Regions from separate parts of the Peribacillus sp. FW305-BF15 genome, predicted to be linked through region 2. Evidence: riboswitches for the same ligand, from Rfam matches in the RefSeq annotation. Region 2 holds a riboswitch; each other region holds the start of a gene.
The links. Region 2 has a riboswitch for S-adenosylmethionine ahead of mmuP (S-methylmethionine permease). Riboswitches for the same ligand answer to the same signal wherever they lie in the genome.
Positions count from the first base shown of each region.

Region 1: another riboswitch for S-adenosylmethionine. It lies ahead of AC3WLU_RS08590 (methionine ABC transporter ATP-binding protein); the one in region 2 lies ahead of mmuP (S-methylmethionine permease).
Region 3: another riboswitch for S-adenosylmethionine. It lies ahead of AC3WLU_RS20770 (bifunctional homocysteine S-methyltransferase/methylenetetrahydrofolate reductase); the one in region 2 lies ahead of mmuP (S-methylmethionine permease).
Region 4: another riboswitch for S-adenosylmethionine. It lies ahead of AC3WLU_RS07045 (methionine ABC transporter ATP-binding protein); the one in region 2 lies ahead of mmuP (S-methylmethionine permease).

Region 1 covers NZ_JBYSYV010000006.1:219,356-223,550, forward strand. Annotated here, with positions in the region: gene AC3WLU_RS08580 (MetQ/NlpA family ABC transporter substrate-binding protein) at 1-546, opposite strand, end outside; gene AC3WLU_RS08585 (methionine ABC transporter permease) at 603-1,271, opposite strand; gene AC3WLU_RS08590 (methionine ABC transporter ATP-binding protein) at 1,258-2,274, opposite strand; SAM riboswitch class I at 2,344-2,448, opposite strand; gene AC3WLU_RS08595 (MBL fold metallo-hydrolase) at 2,732-3,556, shown strand; gene AC3WLU_RS08600 (hypothetical protein) at 3,621-3,809, opposite strand; gene AC3WLU_RS08605 (YheE family protein) at 3,896-4,099, opposite strand; gene AC3WLU_RS08610 (YheC/YheD family endospore coat-associated protein) at 4,163-4,195, opposite strand, start outside.
Region 2 covers NZ_JBYSYV010000012.1:144,139-148,333, forward strand. Annotated here, with positions in the region: gene mmuM (homocysteine S-methyltransferase) at 1-483, opposite strand, end outside; gene mmuP (S-methylmethionine permease) at 473-1,867, opposite strand; SAM riboswitch class I at 1,951-2,053, opposite strand; gene AC3WLU_RS14920 (flavin reductase family protein) at 2,289-2,897, opposite strand; gene AC3WLU_RS14925 (alpha/beta hydrolase) at 2,916-3,524, opposite strand; gene AC3WLU_RS14930 (ring-cleaving dioxygenase) at 3,524-4,195, opposite strand, start outside.
Region 3 covers NZ_JBYSYV010000023.1:7,898-12,092, reverse strand. Annotated here, with positions in the region: gene metH (methionine synthase) at 1-800, opposite strand, end outside; gene AC3WLU_RS20770 (bifunctional homocysteine S-methyltransferase/methylenetetrahydrofolate reductase) at 793-2,640, opposite strand; SAM riboswitch class I at 2,744-2,842, opposite strand; gene AC3WLU_RS20765 (MOSC domain-containing protein) at 2,954-3,604, opposite strand; gene ku (non-homologous end joining protein Ku) at 4,095-4,195, opposite strand, start outside.
Region 4 covers NZ_JBYSYV010000005.1:151,978-156,172, forward strand. Annotated here, with positions in the region: gene AC3WLU_RS07040 (methionine ABC transporter permease) at 1-633, opposite strand, end outside; gene AC3WLU_RS07045 (methionine ABC transporter ATP-binding protein) at 626-1,660, opposite strand; SAM riboswitch class I at 1,814-1,926, opposite strand; gene AC3WLU_RS07050 (O-acetylhomoserine aminocarboxypropyltransferase/cysteine synthase family protein) at 2,044-3,354, opposite strand; SAM riboswitch class I at 3,454-3,561, opposite strand; gene AC3WLU_RS07055 (thioredoxin family protein) at 3,707-4,015, opposite strand; gene AC3WLU_RS07060 (toprim domain-containing protein) at 4,019-4,195, opposite strand, start outside.

The DNA of each region.
Region 1 (4,195 bases), on a different contig from region 2:
TAGCTGGATGTTTTTTGGATTTTTCGTTACATCCTTTTCAGATACTTTTAAAGGGTCGACATTTGGATCGACTTCAATCAACCCTTCATCCACCAGCACTTTTAGTGCACGTGCCAGGTTAACCGGATCATTGGGCACTGCAAGGGATGTACCGTCTTTCACTTCTTTCAATGAATTATACTTATTAGAATATATGCCCATTGGCGCTGTTGGAACTATGATAAGGTCGGAAAGCTTTAAATCATTTTCTTTAGCGAAGTTATCCATGTACACTTTATGCTGGAAAAGGTTGGCGTCGATCGAGTTGTTGCCAAGCGACTTATTCGGCTGGATATAGTCGGTGAATTCGACGATCTCTATTTTGTATCCGAGATCTTCCAGACCTGGTTTGATGGCCTCCTTAACCATATCGGCGTACGGCCCGGTAGTCGCCCCGATCTTCAATTCTTTTTTGTCTTCTGTATTTGGGGATGCATCATCGCTCCCGCAAGCTGCCAAGCCGAGTGCAAGTGCACAGACTGATAATAACGAAGCTATTTTCTTCATTTGAAATTCCTCCTGAGTAATGAAATGTATTGAGTCATTAAAAAAAGTGATTAAACCTATCGCTTGTTAACTATGTATGAAACTTTGTCACCAACCATTTGAATGAGTTGCACAAGGCAGATCAGCACGACGATCGTCGTGATCATGACTGTGTTGTCATATCGGTAATATCCGTACCGGATGGCCAGGTCGCCAATTCCGCCACCGCCGATTGTCCCAGCCATTGCTGAGTAACCGATAAGCGAAATGGTCGTTAATGTCAGTCCTTGAATGATTCCCGGTTTTGCCTCTGGAAGAAGTACATCCTTAATGATCATCCATGGAGTGGCACCTACGGCAATTGCAGCTTCAATCACTCCTCTGTCTATTTCACGTAATGCCGTTTCAACAATCCTTGCAAAAAAAGGGATTGCGGATACGGACAGGGAAACAGAAGCTGCTCTTGGCCCTATCGTCGATCCTGTAAGTAGGTCCGTTAAAGGAAGGAGGGCGACCAAAAGAATGATGAACGGGATTGAACGGACAATATTGACTGCGAAACCGAGAGATCGATTCACGATGCCATTTTCAAAAAATAAATTCCTTGTTGTTGTAAATAGCAATACTCCAAGCGGTAAACCGATCAGCAGGGCTACTGCAAGAGAAACGCCGACCATATAAATCGTTTCAAGAAAGGCTTTATTAAGATCAGGTAAAATATTTACGATGGGATTAAGCAGTGACATGTTTTAACACCTCCACAGAACTGGAACGATTTTTTATATATTCCAATGCCGAATGAATTTGGACGGCATCGCCAATTAACTCGATGATTAAAAAGCCTAAAGGAACATCCTGGATATACTCAATTTTACCGTGTAAAATATTTCCCTTTACTGCATGGGATTGGAGAGTATCCGAAAGAATCGATTCACCGGCGGTTTGCCCTTCGAATTGGATCTTAATAATCGTACCTTCACTTTCTTCAATCAAGTGCGAAGGGAGTTCGAAATCCAGTACACTGCTAATGAATTGCTTCGTTAACTCCTGTTTGGGCTGTGAAAATATTTCATAAACGGGTCCTTCTTCAATTACCCGGCCATCCTGCATCACGGCGACTCGGTGGCATAGTTCTTTGACCACTTCCATTTCATGTGTAATCAACACGATGGTGATACCAAGCTCACTGCTTATCTTTTTCAATAACTGTAAAATCGCTTTTGTAGTTGTTGGATCAAGGGCTGAAGTCGCTTCATCACATAATAGTACAGTGGGTTCATTTGCTAACGCGCGAGCTATGCCGACCCGTTGCTTCTGTCCACCGCTAAGCTGTGCAGGATAGACATCTTTCTTATCGCTGAGCCCCACTATTTCCAACAATTCCAATACACGTAACATAGTCGCGTCCTTCGATCGATGCGCGGCCCTTAAGGCGAAAGCGACATTTTCATAAACGGTTTTTGAACTGACCAGGGAAAAGTGCTGGAATATCATCCCGATTTTTTGCCGTTGTTTACGAAGCTCTTTGCTAGATAAAGAGGTTAAATCAATGCCGTCGATAATGATATTTCCACCTGTCGGACGTTCAAGCAAATTCAAGCAGCGGAGCAATGAGCTTTTTCCAGCTCCGCTGTAGCCGACAATTCCATATATTTCACCAGTTTGAATGGTTAAAGTTACGTTATCCACTCCGATAACTCGGTTTTTCTTCGAGACGTATTCCTTTCGGACTGAACGGATTTCAATCATGAGCTTTCCCCCTTAAACATTAAAAAAGCTGCCTCTATCATTCAGAAAGAGGCAGCGAAATCATATCTCGGCTTATCTTTCAGAATGCAATCATTCTGCAGGAATTGGCACCGTTCCCTAAGGGCGGTTGCCGGACATCACAGGGCCTGATCCCTCCGTCACTCTTGATAAGTAAATTATTATTTTAGAATATTTCAAGTTTTATAATATAATCTATATTATTTGTAAAATCCGGCATTGTCAATCGTTACTTTTACTTTTTTGTCATTAAATCTGGTACAGTCCGTTAAAACGATTCATGGAAAATGGGCTATTAAGCAATAATCCAGCATTTTCATCGAGGCTATTCATTCCAATATTTCCTTGTCAAAAAGGTAAAGTGGTACTACAGTTATTATAGTAAAGTTAAAAAAAGGAAGATGAAACTATATTTATACAATGATGGGGAGGAAACCGAATGATAGAGATCAAGACGATAAATGATGTGGTTTGCGTGCATGGGACTCCTGGCGGGAACAAGGCGGGGATGAGTGTGTATGTCTTTTTAACGGATGGCCTATTGATAGATACTGGCGCACAGATTTTATTGGAAGAGCTTATTCCATTCTATGAATCCGCAGACTTCGACTCAGTGGCCCTGACTCACTATCATGAAGACCATACGGGGGGTGCTGCCTGGATACAGGAACATAAAAAGGTCCCTCTTTTCATTCACCCGATGTCGGTTGAGGTTTGTGCAAAGGATGCTGAATATCCTGAATATCGCAAAATTTTCTGGGGAAAGAGAGACGCCTTTAAAGCTGAGCCGCTAGGGAAGGCCATTCGTTCCCGTACCGAAACGTGGGAGCCGATTTTTACCCCAGGTCATGCAAAGGACCATATGGTGTATTTGAATCACAATAATGGCGTGCTCTTTTCAGGAGACCTTTTCGTAACCCCAAAAACAAAGCTTGTTTTACGGGAAGAGTCCGTCCCGGTAATCATCGATTCGATAAAAAGATTGCTTCAATATGACTTCGGGGAAGTGTTTTGCTGTCATGCTGGGCATGTCCCTGATGGGAAGGAGATGTTTCGAAAAAAACTGGATTATCTGGAAAACCTCCAAGGGGAAATTTTACGCTTGCATTCTCAAGGGCTGACCGTTCGTGAAATCCAGCAGGTCGTTTTACCGAATCGCTATCCCCTTATCGAGATATCTGGGCATGAATGGGATTCAGAGCATATCATTACATCGATATTAAACGAAAATATTTTAAGTGCGAGGGAGAATGGGACTATTTGATTGCTATCCGTTTAACGGTCTGACTGATATAAAAGAGAGCTCTCCATAAGAGAGCCCACATTATTCATTTATTGACATTGGGATCTGTTTCATCATAAAAATCATGTGCTTCTTCGATGTTCTGAAGGTTAGCGACTTCATACACATTTCCGCCCGCCATTCCTTCATTGATGATACGGTCGATATCCAGGTAAACGGAGTCCTTGCCATCATATTCGGTATCCTTCAAAAATGTCATTTTTTCTTTATCCAAAAGAAATCCCTCCTAGCCTTTTCTTTAGTTTTAGGCAAAGGAGTTTTTTTTATTCTGTTTAGCGATTTCATGAATGTAAAGGGGTTTCATTCATAAACATGGAAGATCATTAAATCATGTATCATGCTTTTGAGTTGGGTTTCATCTGTTTCGGAAGGCGGATTGGCTGTCCACTCGATGGATCCATCTTTGTGATATAAGGCTTTGACTGCCTGCTTGTTGAAATAAAAGGAAATTTTCCATCCTGGCAGATTCTTATGCAATGGTTCCCATTGAAAATGAGTGATCATATGTATTACCTCCATATATACTGTTTCTCATTCGATTATAATGGAAAACGGCAGCTGGAGGTGTTATTTTCTTTTCAGGTTGGGAAAAGTTAATTC
Region 2 (4,195 bases):
AATCAAAGCTGATATTCGTGAGCGATGAAATGCCGCCAAAGTTTCATCTGAAACACCATAATTCCCGACATACTCTGATCCATCTGCAAGATAAGCCCCATAAGGTCCAACTGATGCAGCAACCAATGGCTTAGGTCTAATCGTTTGATATTCTTCCTTCCAAAAGTCATCTCTTGCTTTTCTTGCTAGTAAAACCGTTTTCCTGATTAGATCCAATGCCTCTTTTTCTTGTATTCCGCGGAGGGCGAAACCTTCAACTGTTGCTTGATAGCTTGCCGTTATCGCACAGTCAGCACCAGCTCGAAAGTAGTCAGAGTGCACCTGGTAAATCACTTCTGGATTTTCAAGTAATACACGTGCAGACCACAGGGGATCGTCCAAATCACACCCATGACTTTCAAGCTCTGTAGCTAAAGCTCCGTCCAAAATCATAACTGAATGACCTTGTAAAATTTCTTCAATTGGGTTAATTTTATTTTTCATGGTCTACTCCTCTTTTCTTTATGGTTTGTGTCAGATAATAACTTCCATAGCAAAACAAAATAAACGGAATGCCACAATATAGTGCTATTCTTTGTGTAGGATCAAATGCAATTCCTATGCAAGAAGCAAGACATAGCATAAATGAAACGATTGGTACGAATGGATATAATGGTGTATGATAAGCCAAATCATTAACTGAGTTTCCTTCGTTTATATATCGTCTGCGAAATAGAAACTGTGACGCGCTAATACTCATCCAAACTATAACCACGGCTAGTCCAGAAATGGATACAAGCACTATATATACAGTATCCGGCGCAATAATACTCGAGAAAAGTGCTAAAACACCGCCCAGCATACTGAAAAGGACTGCATTCAAGGGAACACCCCGTTTTGTCAATTTTGCAAATATTGGTGAAATAGTTTTCTTATCTGCAAGTGACCAAAGCATCCTGGATGAGGCATATAGTCCTGAGTTCGCAGCAGACAAAATAGCAGTTAATATAACAAAGTTCATAATATCCGCTGCATACGGCACTCCAATTCGTTCTAGAACGGCAACAAAGGGGCTCTCTAATACGCTTGCATCCGAAACAGGCAATAATGCGGATAAAACAACGATGGTACCTACAAAAAAGATAATCAATCTCCATAATGTCATACGGATTGCCTTTGGAATCGTTTTTTCCGGATTCACAGTTTCTCCAGCTGCAACTCCGATCAATTCAGTTCCAGAAAATGCAAAATTCACCGCGAGCATCGTCATTAGAATGGCAAAAGCACCGTTTGGAAATAAACCTGCACTTGTAACATTGGAAAATAACGGAGCTGATTGTGTGTTAATCATTGGAATGAAACCTATCATTGCCGCAGCTCCCAGAATAATGAATATTACAATAGCAAATACCTTTATAGACGCAAACCAGAATTCGGATTCAGCGAAAAACTTAACGGTCCACGCATTTAATGCCAAAACCAAAATGGCAAATAGAGCACTCCATATCCAGACACTGATTGATGGGAACCATCGCTGCATCAACAATCCTGCAGCCGTGAATTCCGAACCTAGTGCAACAGTCCAGGTTAGCCAATACAACCAGGCTACTGTATATCCTGTCCCTGGTCCGATGTATTTGGCAGCGTAACTATGAAACGCACCTGTCTCGGGCATATGCACTGATAGTTCACCTAGACATAGCATGACTAGATAAACCACCAATGCACCAATCAGATACGAAAGGATGGTTCCGAACGGACCAGCCTGTTGAATCGTATAACCCGAACTTAAGAATAAACCAGTTCCAATCACCCCGCCAAGCGATAGCATTATTATATGCCGTGCTTGCATTTGCCTTTGAAAATCATGCTTCCTTTTGTTATCCATTCTTACTCTCCTTAATCTTGCATCCAGAAAAAACGAAAACGCACTCTAAAAAAGAGTGCGTTACTGACAAATAAACACGTACGGTCTTATCTATCAAGGTTTCACCCCCTGGAATTAGCACAGTGTCTTTGTAGACCTGTTGCTGAGGTTTCATAGGGCCAGTCCCTCCACCTCTCTGGATAAGAAATTATTTTTTTATAACTTTATCAATCTATGAAAAATTTGTCAAGTTTTGTTTCGGAATGTAAAGACTTCCTTTTAAATGCTAACGATCATGGCGTCTGCGGCATTAATATTAAAAGGTTGCTTATTTTTGGAACAGGCGCTAAGCGTATTATAATGGCAAATAAAACTAACCGGGGTCATTTTGGTCTTAAAAATGGCAACATCTTAAAAGATGTCGCCATTTTTTTCTTTTTCCTTAAGGACGTTCTATTTCAAATAATTCCCCTAGTTTTGTATAAGTATGACCTGCTAATCTTGCTACAGGTTTTAGCCCATTCGGGTCAATACGGCCATTATGGTAAATATCTTGCTCTATATGATAGCAGACTATTTTCCCTATCAGTAAATCACAACCAGGTTCATTCTTGGAACCTGCCAATGGAATCGATTGCTCTAATGTACATTCAAAACGCACCTTCGCTTCTTCCAATCCTGGTACGGATACCCTATCACTAACAGCCAGCGTGAAATTAGTAAGACCCAATTCACTTTCTTCAGATGGGAGTTCCTTGGCCGTTCGATTTGCATCAGCAACATTATTTTCGTCTGTGATATGAACAACGAACTCACCTGTTTGAATTGCATTTCGGGCTGTATCCTTTGAAACTCCTTCTTTCCGTTGAACAGAAATGGAAATCATCGGAGGATTTGAACTGACTATGTTAAAAAAGCTGAACGGCGCTATATTGATTGTACCGGTTTCGGATTGTGTCGTAACCAGCGCTATAGGTCTCGGTATAATGCTTCCAGTCAAAAACTTATAATTATCCCGTTCAGTCAGACTTTCAGGGTTAACAGAAATCATCTTCATTCCCTCTCATTCTTATAAAAAGTTCTTTTGAAACCATGAACCTGCTGCATCAACCTCTGAACGTGTTAACTGATGACCATAATTTTCCCATTGAACTTCAACTGTTGCGCCAGCTTGCTGTAAAAGTTGATTAAGTTCTTCAGTTTCTTCTGCCGGGCAAATCGGATCGTTTTTACCTGCAGCAATAAATACAGGTATATCTGAAAGGGACGGCAAAGCGATCCCTCGTCTTGGAACCATTGGATGATGAAGAATTGCTCCTTGTAAGGCCCCCTCGTAATGGAACAGCAAACTTGCCGCTATATTTGCACCATTGGAATAACCTAATGCCACCACTCTGTCACGGTCGAAGTCATATTTTCCGGACGCTGATTCCAAGAAGTCATAAAGCTCCTTCGTTCGGAAAATCAAATCCTCTTCATCAAAAACCCCTTCAGCTAACCGTCGGAAATAACGGGGCATTCCATTTTCAAGTACATTTCCCCGTACGCTCAGTACGGACGAACCCGGTGAAACCATTTCGGATAATGGCAAGAGATCTGTTTCCGTTCCTCCAGTGCCATGTAACAGCAGTAGTAACGGGGCTTCTGGATTACTTCCTTTTTGAAAAATATGTTTCATCATTTATCCTCCTCTAGTACTCTCGGCACTGCCGGCAGTAACGTTTTTTCCATAACTTCCCGCTTTTCTTCCAACCATGGCGGCAGCATTAATTTACTGCCCATCGTTTCTTTCGTTTCATCATGAGCAAAGCCAGGTGGATCTGTGGCTACTTCAAAGAGTATGCCTCCATCTTCCCTGAAATAAATGGCATTGAAGTATTGTCGGTCTGTAAAGGGTGTCACACCATAGCCATGGTTACCGATATGCTCCCTCCATTCTTTATGATCTTCATTATCGCTCGCACGCCATGCAATGTGATGGACAGTTCCCACTCCGATTTTACCGTTTGGTAAAACCGTTTTTTTAACATCGATCAAATTGCCGATATCCGATGTGGATTTGAAGCGGATGAAATCGCCCTCTTCCCCAACCTTTTGAAGGCCCATCACTTCCTCTAAAAGTTCCATCGTTTTGATCGGTTTTGACGTCAATAATACAGCTCCGCCGAAACCCTTGACCGCCTTATCAGCTGGTACACCGCCGAATGACCACTCGCTATTTTTACCTTCTTTACGCTCAACCAGTTCAAGTTTCAAACTATGTGGGTCTTGGAACTCAAGATATTCCTCACCGAAACGTGAAACCTTTTCAAAGTCTATATTAAATTTACCCAAACGATTTTCCCAAAA
Region 3 (4,195 bases), on a different contig from region 2:
GATTCATGATAGTGGCCTTCTTCATCAGGGAGCCCGGCATTCGGATAACAGCTGATGGCGCTATTTGATATATCTGCAAGTGTCCTGATATGGTCTATCATGAATTCCGGCCCTGTTGCACAATTAAGGCCGACAGCTACGGGCTTCATATGTTCAACCGATAAATAAAAAGCTTCTATGGACTGGCCGGCAAGTGTCGTGCCCATCGGTTCGATTGTTCCTGATATGATGACAGGCACATCTTTTCCCGTTTTAGCGAATGCTGCTTTGATTCCAGAAAAGGCAGCCTTGACATTAAGCATATCCTGACAGGTTTCCACCAACAGCAAGTCTACCCCGCCATCCAAGAGACCCAGTGCCTGCTCTTCATAAGAATCTGTTAAAACATCAAAAGTCGTTCCGCCCGTTACAGATAGCGTTTTTGTAGTGGGGCCCATCGAGCCAGCTACATATCTTGGCCATTCATCATTGGAATACTTTTCACAAGCTTTAACGGCAAGCTCAGCTGAAATTTTATTTAGCTTGTAGGCAATCGTACTTATTTGGTATTCCTCAAGGACGATGCTGGTCGCTCCAAAGGTATTTGTTTCTATGATATCTGCGCCCGCTGCTAAATATTTTTCATGAATCGATTGGATGATTTCCGGTTGCGTCAGTGATAAATATTCATTGCAGCCCTCGAATTGTTCCCCGCCAAAATCGTCTGCTGTCAAATTCTCCGCTTGAAGCATCGTTCCCATCGCCCCATCAAGTAGGAGAATCTTAGAATTTAACTGATCTTGAATCGCTTTTTTATTCATGTACTGCCACCTCTGATGTCTGTTTACTATCGACTTTTCTAATATATTTCGTTAGTTCCGCCGTCATTTCATAGCGAAGGAATGGAGTGATTAAATATATGCCCTTGAATTTTTCCCTAGCCGCGTCCACCAGTTCCCGCGCGATATTCACCCCTTCAATCCTTGACTTTACAGGGTCATCCCCCGCTAGAGCCATGGCCCTTCTAACATTATCAGGCAATTTGATGCCCGGGATCTCATTATGGATGAATTCGGCGTTCCGGGTGCTTGTTAAGGGCATGATACCGATGAAAATCGGGGTTTCCAGATGTTTTGTCGCTTCATATACTTCTTCGATTTGCTCTACGGAATAAATTGGCTGTGTCAAAAAGGATTGAGCACCGCAGGCAATCTTCTTTTCCATTCTCAGTACGGCTTTATCCAGATATTTCACATTGGGATTAAAAGCTGCCGCAATTTTAAAATTTGCCCGTTGACCCAAACTTTGACCGGAATAGGAAAGACCTTCATTAAATTGTTTGACCATACTTATCAGGTCAAAGGAAGATAAATCGTAAACCGAAGTGGCACCCGGGAAGTCCCCAATTTTTGAAGGGTCTCCGGTGATGATCAATATTTCGTTCAGCCCTACCGTCTGCAGACCCATTAAATGTGACTGCAGGCCAATCAAATTTCGATCACGGCATGTTATATGCACCATCGGATTTATATTCAATTGGTTCTTCAGTAAATTAGCCAGTGCATCATTCGATATCCTTGGTGAGGCAAGTGAATTATCCGCTAATGTAATGGAATCGACCCCTGCTTTTTTCAAAACCTCAGCACCAGTCATGAAACTCTCTATCCCTAGCTTTTTCGGTGGATCAAGCTCAACGAGAATCGTCCGTTCCGTTTTGGCCTTTTCGTAAAGGGGAAGTTCCAATTCCCTATCGTTCACCTCAATTACTTCTATTTCACGGGATTTCGTAAATTTCTCTTTCACGGGAGCCAAACTTCCAATTGCATGCTTTACAGCTTGAATATGCAGTGGAGTCGTTCCACAGCACCCTCCTATGATCGCGGCGCCTTGCTCACGAAGTTCCAGGGCACTAGAACCGAAATATTCCGGGACAGCTTTATAAACGAGCCTCCCATCGACATAATCCGGCAGGCTGGCGTTAGGGTAAATGGCAATCGATGCTTGCTTTGGCAAACTCACTTCTTCCAAGGCCCGAATCATATGATGTGGTCCAAGGCGGCAATTCACACCAACCACATCGGCACCCAATTGCTCGAGTTTTTGAAAGGCTTCATTTAAATGGATTCCATTTTGAAGATTACCCAGTTCATGCATCGAGACATTTGCGATAATCGGCAGTCCGGTTTCATTTTTAACGATTTGCAGGACGGTTTCCAGTTCTTCCAGGTCATAAAATGTTTCCAGAAGAATCCCATCAGGATTTTCCATCAACAGACTGTATAGCTGTTCACGAAAAGCCCGTTTTATCTCTTCCATGCTTAAATCCGATTTCCTGATACTCCGCTGTGCCCCTATGGTGCCGAAGACGTATGCCTTTCCTTTTGCCGCTTTTTTAGCAAGAATGACTCCCTGGCGATTGATTCTGCTCACTTCATCTTCAAGTCCATACCGCTTCAATTTATTGAAATTGGCTCCGTATGTATTCGATTGAAGGATATCTGCACCAGCTTCCAGATAGGCTCGATGGATGGACTCTATTTGATCTGGGTTCGTGCAGTTTAATTCCTCATAACATTGATCAATGCCATTAGAGTAAAGCAAGGTCCCCATTGCCCCTTCCCCAACCAGCATTCTTTCTTTTAATTCTTTACGAAAATTCATCATTACACCCTCTCTCAAAAACAATCCTGTTTTTGTCGTATTCTATGAGTATGAGAGAAAAGGAAAAAAAACCTTCTCAAAGAAGAAGGTTTTTGAAACATTCTCCTCATCTATCAAGCTCTGCTTGCTGGATTTAGCACCTTTGCGTAAGCTGGTTGCTGAGGTTTCTTCGGGCCAGTCCCTCCACCTCTCTCGATAAGATCCATTTATATAATTTTCATAAGATTTCAAAATTTGATTATATTTAATTTACATTAATAGTCTGTCAATTTCAATACCTGATCGACATTTTTTTCACTTTTGCAAAAATCATTCAATCTTTTGCTGCTTGAACCCTCTTCAAGATCCTTTGTTTCCAGTCTTCCGCTAACGAGTCTAGTGTTAGTAAAGCCTTAGCACCTTCAAGCCCATCCCGTTTATGAAGGATGACCTCTGCTGCGTAATGGACAGAAATTTTTTCTTGTAGACGATCTATCAGCACAATCTCGTTTTGTTTATTTATCGTTCCTTCTTGAAGTACTCTTGCAAAATAACCAGTGAAACTCGTTTTCAGCACGAGTTCCAAAAACTTAGGTTCTTGATTGAAGAGGGAAATGGTCGAACAAGGTATCCTCCCTTGGTTAATTTGAACAATCACATCGCCTATTTGATAAATATCGCCGATATATGTTGTTTCTTCCTTCATCCCCCCTATAGTTAAATTTTCACCGAATGCAGGGATATCCAGCTCTTTAGAGAATTTTTCATTCCATAATGAATAATGCTCAAATGGGTAAAAGCACAAAGCCCGATCAGGACCTCCATGGAACTTTACATTACCGACACCATCACCGATTATGCCAGCTTTAGTCACTTTCAAATTATCCTGTGCTTGTTTATCCATGGCTGAAAAGATATCGATATTCGAAAAAATTTCTTGTTTCGGCTTCCCCGCATGTAGTGATTTGATTTTCCCATTTTCCATTTTGCATCTTCCATTCATATTAAATTTATATCGTTCTATATGTATAAATTATACTAAAAATCCATTTTATTCAGTACCTTTTTATATGTATATGAAATGAAAAAGCCATATGCGGCGGAAATGGGCGAAATATCATTGATTTCCAGAAAAATTCATAGGTTAGTTTCAGTAATTTAGTTGCTATTTCAGAATTAAATATGGTAGAATATGAACACAATATATAGTCGAAAACTACAACCGTTCGCCTATATGTTGATTTTCACGATTGAATTCCTCATTGTCGCTCTTTAGGGAGCGAATTTTTTTTGCTTTCGTCAATATCCACTAATTTCCTGTAATTCCATTCAGTTTCTTGCATCGTGATCGACTCACCTGTTTGTACATTCCTTCCCTCTTTATCAAGACCTTTTCATCTTATTAGAAGCCTGATTCCTTGCAAAAACAAGCAGAAAGCCGAGCGACATCATCCGTCTTCCGCTCAGCTTCCTGTTTACGCTTGTTTCTTTTTTTTCGGTGCCGCTTTCTTTCGGGTCGTCTTTTTCTTTTCCGGTTCATCATGTTTTGTACGGTCTATGGATGCTTGTAGTGCCT
Region 4 (4,195 bases), on a different contig from region 2:
AATAATTTGAATTATGAAGACGATAATTAGAATAACGATTGTCGCTACAAGCGTAACGTCATTTTGATTTCTTTGATAGCCGTCCAAATAGGCTAGGTTACCAAGCCCGCCAGCGCCGATGACCCCGGCCATTGCGGTATATCCAACCAATGCAATCGATGTTACGGTAATCCCGGAAATAAGGGCAGGCATCGACTCTGGAAGAAGGACCTTCCAAATGATCGTGCTCGTTTTTGCCCCCATCGATTTAGCGGCTTCAATTACACCTTTATCGATTTCACGAAGGCCGATTTCAACCATACGCGCATAAAATGGGGCAGCACCGATAATAAGTGCCGGCAGTGCAGCGTTCTCACCGATCATGGAACCGACAAGCGCTTTAGTGAAAGGAATGAGCAGCACGATCAAAATAAGAAATGGAATGGAACGGAATATATTGACGACAGCACTCATGATTCCGTTGACAGCCCGGTTTTGCCACATATTACCCTTCCCTGTCAGGAAAAGGATCAATCCTAGTATTATGCCTATAAAAAAGGTTGCCACTACAGAGACGCTTGTCATGTAAAGCGTTTCTTTCGTAGCTTCAATGATGTCTTCCCAATCAACATTCGGCAATAATTCTTCAAGCATGAGTAATCACCTCCACGCCTACCTGCTGTGCTCTAATGAATTCGATTGCGCGGAGCATTTCATCCTCTTTGCCATCTAGATGGATAAACAATGTTCCATATGAACCGCTTCTTGTTTGGGATATCTTACCTTGAACGATATTGACATCCAACTCGAAGTTACGTACAAGCTTGGTGATCAATGGGCTTTCTGCATGATCACCTACAAAGGTCAATTGAATCACTTTGCCTGCTGGATAGCGTTCGAGCAAATGGTCCATCGTTTCTTTCGTTTCTTCCGGTTCCGTTACCTGTTGCACGAAACGCTTCGTCATTTGTTCTTTAGGATTCTTGAAGACATCCAGGACAGGACCCTGTTCAACAACCTGCCCGCTTTCCATCACGGCGACGCGATGGCAGATTTTACGTATTACATGCATTTCATGCGTAATCAAGACGATCGTCAATCCCAAACGCTGATTGATGTCAACAAGCAATTCGAGTATGGAGTCGGTAGTCTGCGGATCCAATGCAGAAGTCGCTTCATCACACAGCAGCACTTTAGGGTCATTTGCCAGAGCCCTGGCTATGCCCACCCTTTGCTTTTGCCCTCCGCTTAATTGCGAAGGATAGGCCTTTTCCCTGCCTTCAAGTCCGACTAACTTGATCAATTCGTTCACACGCTTGGTGCGTTCAGGTTTAGAAATACCTGCAATTTCCAACGGGAAAGATATATTCTCCTGAACGGTCCTTGACCATAATAGATTGAAATGCTGGAAAATCATGCTGATTTCTTGACGGGCCTTACGGAGCTGAGCCCCTTTAATTTTTGAAATTTCCTTTTCAGCCACCACAACGGATCCCTCTGTCGGTGTTTCCAATCCATTGAGCATTCTGATCAAAGTACTTTTCCCCGCTCCACTGTAACCGATGATCCCGAAAATCTCGCCTTTATTTATTTCAACATTCACATTATTTACAGCCTTGATCGTCTCACTGTTTCCTTTTCCTGTTCGGAACAGCTTACTGACTTTCGTCAATGTAATCATTAACCCTCACCTCTTTTATCCAATAAAACCTATGAACTTAGTTGATTTCTCTACATTATTAGTCTGTTTCTCCTATCATGTAAAAGTTTTCCCAATTAAAATAGAAAAAACCTTTCTGCATGAGCAGAAAGGCAGGTGAAGAAACAGGCCTTCCTCTCATCTTCCAAAGTGATTAAACTTTGTGTGAATTGGCACCTTTCCAAGGAAATCTCCTTGTCGGTTGCCGGGTTTCATCGGGCACATCCCTCCACCTCTCTTGATAAGAGCTAATATATAGAATATTTGTACATCATTAAGTTCTTTAGTATGGAGAAATTTTATCATAGATAAAAAAGGAGCGCAATGTATATTATTTCTAGTACAAGAATGAACAGGAACTTTGCTTAAAGCGTTTTGGAAGTCAAGGAGACGATGTTCGTCGCCTTTTCAATTGCCTGCTCCAAATCTTCTATTAAGTCGTCTACATTTTCAATCCCAATCGATAAACGGACTTGATCGGCGCTTACACCCGCTTTCGCAAGACCCGCCTCATTCAATTGTTGATGGGTCGTACTTGCTGGGTGGATGATCAAGCTCTTCGCATCCCCTACATTCGCCACATGGGACCATAATTCCACCGAATTGATAAGTTTTGCCCCAGCTTCGCGATTACCTTGAATCCCAAATGTCACGACAGATCCAGCTCCCTTTGGCAAATATTTATCCGAAAGGGCTTTATCGGGATGATCCTCATCACCAGGATGTGAAACCCAGGTCACGGCAGGATGGTTTTTTAAATATTGGATGACAGACTTGGTGTTTGATAGATGCTCTTTCATCCTTACATGCAGCGTTTCAAGTCCAAGCGTAAACTGGAATGCACTTTGGGCACTTAGCGCAGGGCCCAAATCACGTAGTAACTGGACCCGGGCTTTCGTTATGAATGCGGCAGGGCCAACTGCCTCGGCGTATACCAGACCGTCGTAACTTGGGTCAGGCTCCGTGAAGCCAGGATAGTTCGGCGAGTTCCAATCGAATTTCCCTCCATCAACGATGACACCGCCTAGCGTCGTTCCATTTCCAAGAAGCCATTTTGTAGCGGAATGGATGACAATATCCGCTCCAAAATCAATTGGTCTGCAAAGATACGGTGTCGCGAAGGTATTATCAATGATTAAAGGTATGCCGGCTTCGTGGGCGATTTCCGCTACCGCTTCAATATCGAGCACCCTCAAACTTGGATTTCCGATCGTTTCAGCAAAAATGGCTTTAGTTCTTGGTGTAATCGCCCTTTTGAAATTCTCAGGGTCATCGGGAGAAACGAACTTCACTTTGATCCCATATTTAGGAAGAGTGTTTTCGAAAAGGTTATACGTACCGCCATATAATGTAGAGGCTGAAACAATCTCATCCCCTGCAGCAGCAATATTCAGGATTGAAAGTGAGATGGCAGCCATTCCGCTTGCCGTTGCCAATCCGCCGATACCGCCTTCCAATAAGGCCATTCTTTCCTCAAAAACGCTGACCGTGGGATTATGAAGCCGTGAATATATATAGCCATTCTCCTTCAGGCCAAATAAATTTGCTGCATGGTCGGTGTCCTTGAACAAGTATGCATTGCTTTGGTAGATAGGAACGGCACGGACACCTGTTTCATCAGCTTGCAGACCGCCATGAACACTCAATGTTTCAAAACGCAACTTTTTCTCTGACATTTAATTTCACCTTTTTCTATGGATTTAGTTGGATTTATATGAAATCTGGCTTTTTATAAACAAAAAAACCACTTCAATAAGAAGAGGTTTCAAGAATACACCTCATCTACCAGAGCCAACACTCTGCTGGAATTAGCACCGTATATAAAAATTTATACCGGTTGCCGGGCTTCGTCGGGCCAGTCCCTCCGCCACTCTTGATAAGAACTATTAAATTCTGCCATTACTTAATTCAAAATATAGCATTTTAGATTAAATCAGTCAATGAATTGTTAGAATATTCTTTGTTTATTTCCTGCTCTCATTCAAATGTCAGCAACAAAGAAAACCAACCGCGGTTCTGATTGGTTTCCTAACTGATTTCCTTAAGCAATCCGTACAAATAAGGAACGGATTGAAAGGCATATATTTTCTTGTGCAGCTGCCCTTCTTTGAAAAGCAATAAGCAAGGAACACTTTCGATTTCATATGATTCGGCAATTGCTTGGATATAGTTCATATTCATTTTGCCTGCCTTCAATTCGGGGAAAAGCTCCAAGGATATCGTCAGCATCTTGGAGGCCACCTGACAGGTTCCGCATAAAGGTGTATATAAATATAAGCAAAAGGTTTCCCCATTTTCAACAGCAAGCTTACACTCTTCTTCTTTCCATTCCTGCATCAATTAGTCGTTCACCCTTTGACTTAAAAATTTCATTTTCACATTCATATTGGCAGATAGGAGCACAGTTGCGATATGATGTTCGGGTGAGCTCTCCACTTCTTTGTACATTTTATTAATATACAGGTGGTTCGCTTCCGGCATTTCCCTTCGGAACTGCTTCCGCAGCTTTTCTCCTGA